Regions from separate parts of the Streptomyces sp. NPDC021012 genome, predicted to be linked through region 2. Evidence: riboswitches for the same ligand, from Rfam matches in the RefSeq annotation. Region 2 holds a riboswitch; the other holds the start of a gene.
What was found. A riboswitch is a leader RNA that binds a small molecule or an ion and turns the genes downstream of it on or off. The one in region 2 is predicted to bind S-adenosylmethionine.

Region 1 (2,386 bases), on a different contig from region 2:
TCCTGACACCGCGCTTGCGGCACGACTGAAGGGGGCCTCCAGACCGGGAGGCCCCCTTCACCCGTACGAGTGACTGATCAGCCGCGGTCCGGGACGCAGCGGCCGTCCTCGGTGCGGTACTTCCACTGCGCGCCGTCCCGGACGAGCTCCTTCACCGCGCCGACGAACCGCTCCACGTGCTCGTCCGGCGTACCGGCGCCGAAGCTCACCCGGATGGCGTTGAGGGACCGCTCCCCCGGAGCCGCCTCGGGGGCGCCGCACTCGCCCGGGTCCTGCGGGTCGCTGCCGAGCAGGGTGCGGACCAGCGGGTGGGCGCAGAAGAGGCCGTCGCGGACGCCGATGCCGTACTCGGCGGAGAGCGCGGCGGCGAAGTGGGAGCTGTTCCAGCCCTCCACGACGAAGGAGATGACGCCCACGCGGGGCGCGTCGTCGCCGAAGAGCGAGAGGACGCGCACCTCGGGCACCTCGGCCAGGCCCTCGCGGACCTTGGCGATCAGGTGCCGCTCACGGGCGACGAGGGAGTCGAAGCCGGCCTCGGTGAGCGCCTTGCAGGCGGAGGCGATCGAGTAGACGCCGATGACGTTCGGCGAACCGGCTTCATGTCGGGCCGACGTGGTGTGCCACTCCACGTCCACACCACCGTCGGCCCGACGGGCTACCTTGCGGGACGCTCCACCGCCCGCGAGGTAGGGCTCGGAATCCTGCAGCCAGTCGGCGCGGCCGGCGAGCACGCCGGAGCCGAAGGGCGCGTACAGCTTGTGCCCGGAGAAGGCGACCCAGTCCACGTCCAACTCCCGTACGGAGACCGGGTGGTGGGGCGCGAGCTGGGCGGCGTCGAGCACGATCCGGGCGCCGTGCGCATGCGCGGCGGCCGCCAGCTCCCGCACCGGCCACAGCTCGCCGGTCACGTTGGAGGCGCCGGTGACGCAGACCAGGGCCGGACCGTAGGGGTCGCGGTCGGCGAGGGCGCGCTCCAGGGTCTCGACGGCCTGCTGCGGGGTGCGCGGCGCGTTGAGGTAGGTGACCCGGGCGTCGCGCCAGGGCAGCAGCGAGGCGTGGTGCTCGGTCTCGAAGACGAAGACCTGGCAGTCCGCCGGGATCACGGCGGCGAGCAGGTTGAGCGAGTCGGTGGTGGAGCGGGTGAAGACCACCTGGTCGTCGGGGCGGCAGTCGAGGAACTCGGCGACGGTGACCCGGCTGTTCTCGAAGAGGTCGGTGGAGAGCTGGGAGAGGTAGCCGGCGCCGCGGTGCACGCTGCCGTAGTACGGGGCGTACGCGGCAACGTCGTCCCAGACCCGCTGGAGGGCCGGCGCGCTGGCCGCGTAGTCGAGCGCCGCGTAGGTCACCTCGCCGCCGGTGACGAGCGGGACGGTGACGTCCCGGCCGAGGACCGGCAGCGGGGCGGCGCAGCAGGGGTCGGCGGACTCGACGGCGGTGGTCTCGACGGTGGTGGCGGTCTCAACGGCGGCGTTCGGGCGTGCGGACATGGCGGTATCTCCCGGCATAAAAGGGGCGCGAAAGGCGTGAAGGGGCCCGTGGGACGGCAGCGCGCGAAGGGCTGCGCCGCATACGGGTGGAGAGGGGAAGAGGGGCCGGAAAGGCCCTAACGCATTCGCTTGCTCACGAGACAACGCTCCCTAGAGGACCAAGGACCCCAGGGTGGTGCGCAGGGGTCCGCGCTTGCCGCAGGCTTCTGCTCGTACGGCCTGGTCTTCACCCGGGGCACCCCGCCACGGACGGAGGGTTGCCGGACAGCCGGCCGGGGCCTTGCAGCTGTCACTCATGACCTGTTCCAGAACTTATGCCAGACGATCACGACGCCGCAACCCCGTCCCGGCATCCGGGACGGGGTCGCAATGCGCCGTTCACATGCCCTCAGGCGTTGCTGGCGGCGATCCAGCGCTCCAGGGACCGGCGGGCCGCGCCGGAGTCGACCGACTCGGCCGCCTTCGCGATGCCCGCGGCCAGCTGCTCCGCCAGGGTGCCCGTGCCGGGCTCCAGGGCGGTGAGCGCCGCCGCCGCGTTGAGCAGCACCGCGTCCCGTACCGGCCCGGTCTCCCCCGCGAGCAGCCGGCGGGCGACGTCGGCGTTGTACGAGGCGTCCTCGCCGCGCAGCGCCTCCAGGGGGACGAGGCCGATGCCGACGTCCCTCGGGTCGAAGCGCTCCTCGGTGACGCCGCCGTCCCTCACCACCCAGACCCGGGAGGTGGAGGTGGTGGTCAGCTCGTCCAGGCCGTCGTCGCCGCGGAAGACGAGGGCGGAGTTGCCGCGCTCGGCGAGGACCCCGGCCACGATCGGCGCCATGCGCGGGTCGGCGACGCCGACCGCCTGGGCCCGCACCTTGGCCGGGTTGGTCAGCGGACCGAGGACGTTGAAGGTCGTCCGG
Region 2 (2,386 bases):
TACGTATACGAGACAGGCCGATCCGGCCACCGTGCGTGGCCGCGCCGGACCGTCACGCCACGCGGCGGTGCGCGTACTCCGCGATCTCGGCGATCGGCGGCCGCTCCTCCGTGTCCACCGCGTACGTCCGCGGCTCGAAGCCCCGCTCGCCCCGCTCGAACTGGGTGAGGCGCGGCCGTACGAGATGGCCCCGGGAGAGCCGCAGCTGCGCCGTCCGGTAGATCGCCGCCGCCATCCGGCCGAGGGCCTGCCCGTCCTGGTGGCGGTGCTTGCGCACGCCCACGTCCACCTGTGCCAGGGCGTCCAGGCCCACCGTGTGCAGGGCGTCCACGAGCAGCCCCAGTTCCACTCCGTAACCGACGGGGAAGGGGAGGCGTTCGAGGAGGGAGCGGCGGGCCGCGTACTCGCCGCCCAGCGGCTGGACGAAGCCGGCCAGCTGCGGCCAGTGGAGGTTGAGGAGGGGGCGGGCCACCAGTTCCGTGACGCGGCCGCCCTGACCAGGAGTGTCTCCGAAGGGGCGGTCGTACATCGCCTTCACGAAGTCGACGTCCGGGTCCGTGAGCAGCGGGCCCACGATCCCCGTCACGAAGTCCGCCGAGAAGTCCCGCAGGTCCGCGTCGACGAAGCAGACGACGTCCCCGCTCGTCACCATCAGTGACCGCCAGAGCACCTCGCCCTTGCCGGGGACCGCCGGTATGCGGGGGAGGATCGCGTCCCGCGCGACCACCCGGGCGCCGGCCGCCGCCGCCACCTCCGCCGTGCGGTCGGTGGAGCCCGAGTCGATCACCACCAGCTCGTCGACGAGGGGGACGGACTCGGTCATCAGCTCGCGACGGATCACGGAGACGATGTCCCCGACCGTCGCCTCCTCGTTCAGCGCGGGCAGGACGACGCTGACCGTCGTCCCCCGCTTGGCGGCGAGCACCCGGTCCAGCGGGCGGTCGGACACGGACCAGGACCGCCGGGCCAGCCAGCGCTCCACTTCCTCCAGCAACGTGATCTCCATCTCGCGGATCGGACGTCGGTCTCCACCTTCGAGGCCTTCGGTTACAGTCTTGAACAACGCGGATGCCCGATGCATGTCGGGGTGCCGCCCGCGTCTCACAATCGAATACCGCTCATCCAGAGGGGCAGAGGGAAACGGCCCGTTGAAGCCCCGGCAACCCTCCAGTCGGTTTGTCTCGCCCACCCGTCTCCCGGCCACCACCCCTAGTGGTGTCCTGACGGACGCAGCTTGTTTGCGCGAGGTCCCCGGCTAGGGAAGGTGCCAAATCCGTCTCATGGCGAAAAATTCGTCATGGGAAAGATGAGGAGAAAGGGCCTCGCCTCCATGGCTGTTCAGACCGTCGCACCCGCAACCACCGTCGACCTCGGTCCCGCGTCCGGGCTCTCCTGTCGCGAATGCGGTGAAGTCTTCCCGCTCGGCCCGATCTTCGCCTGCGAACTCTGTTTCGGACCGCTCGAAGTCGCGTACGACCTCCCCGCCGGCGACCCGGAGGAGCTGCGCAAGCGGATCGAGGCCGGCCCCGCCAACATCTGGCGCTACGCCCCGCTCCTGCCCGTCCCCGCGGACGTCGCCGAGAAGCCCAACCTGAACCCCGGCTGGACCCCGCTCGTCAAGGCGGACAACCTGGCCCGCGAGCTGGGCGTCGCCCCCGGCAAGCTCTTCGTCAAGGACGACTCCGGCAACCCGACGCACTCCTTCAAGGACCGGGTCGTCGCCCAGGCGCTCGAAGCCGCCCGCGCCTTCGGCTTCACCACCCTCTCCTGCTCCTCCACCGGCAACCTGGCCGGCGCCGTCGGCGCCGCCGCCGCCCGCGCCGGCTTCCGCTCCTGCGTGTTCATCCCGCACGACCTGGAGCAGGGCAAGGTCGTCATGGCCGGTGTCTACGGCGGTGACCTCGTCGCCATCGAGGGCAACTACGACGACGTCAACCGCTTCTGCTCGGAGCTCATCGGCGACCCGCTCGGCGAGGGCTGGGGCTTCGTGAACGTCAACCTCCGCCCGTACTACGGCGAGGGCTCCAAGACGCTCGCGTACGAGATCTGCGAGCAGCTCGGCTGGGTCATCCCCGACCAGCTCGTCATCCCGATCGCCTCGGGCTCGCAGCTGACGAAGATCGACAAGGGTCTCCAGGAGCTCATCAAGCTGGGCCTCGTCGAGGACAAGCCGTACAAGATCTTCGGCGCCCAGGCCGAGGGCTGCTCCCCGGTGTCGGCGGCCTTCAAGGCCGGCCACGACGTCGTGCGGCCCCAGAAGCCGAACACCATCGCCAAGTCCCTCGCCATCGGCAACCCGGCCGACGGCCCGTACGTCCTCGACATCGCCCGCCGCACCGGCGGCGCCGTGGAGGACGTGAACGACGAGCAGGTCGTCGAGGCCATC

Region 1: it holds a riboswitch for S-adenosylmethionine, as region 2 does, so the genes downstream of both, ACH4TP_RS17195 (aminotransferase class V-fold PLP-dependent enzyme) here and thrC (threonine synthase) in region 2, are expected to answer to the same signal.

The regions. Positions count from the first base shown of each region.
Region 1 covers NZ_JBIRQU010000004.1:655,235-657,620, reverse strand. The annotation lists gene ACH4TP_RS17200 (Lrp/AsnC family transcriptional regulator) at 1-6, shown strand, start outside; gene ACH4TP_RS17195 (aminotransferase class V-fold PLP-dependent enzyme) at 78-1,487, opposite strand; SAM riboswitch class IV at 1,672-1,788, opposite strand; gene trpD (anthranilate phosphoribosyltransferase) at 1,876-2,386, opposite strand, start outside.
Region 2 covers NZ_JBIRQU010000017.1:18,937-21,322, reverse strand. The annotation lists gene ACH4TP_RS35200 (glucosyl-3-phosphoglycerate synthase) at 53-994, opposite strand; SAM riboswitch class I at 1,116-1,313, shown strand; gene thrC (threonine synthase) at 1,331-2,386, shown strand, end outside.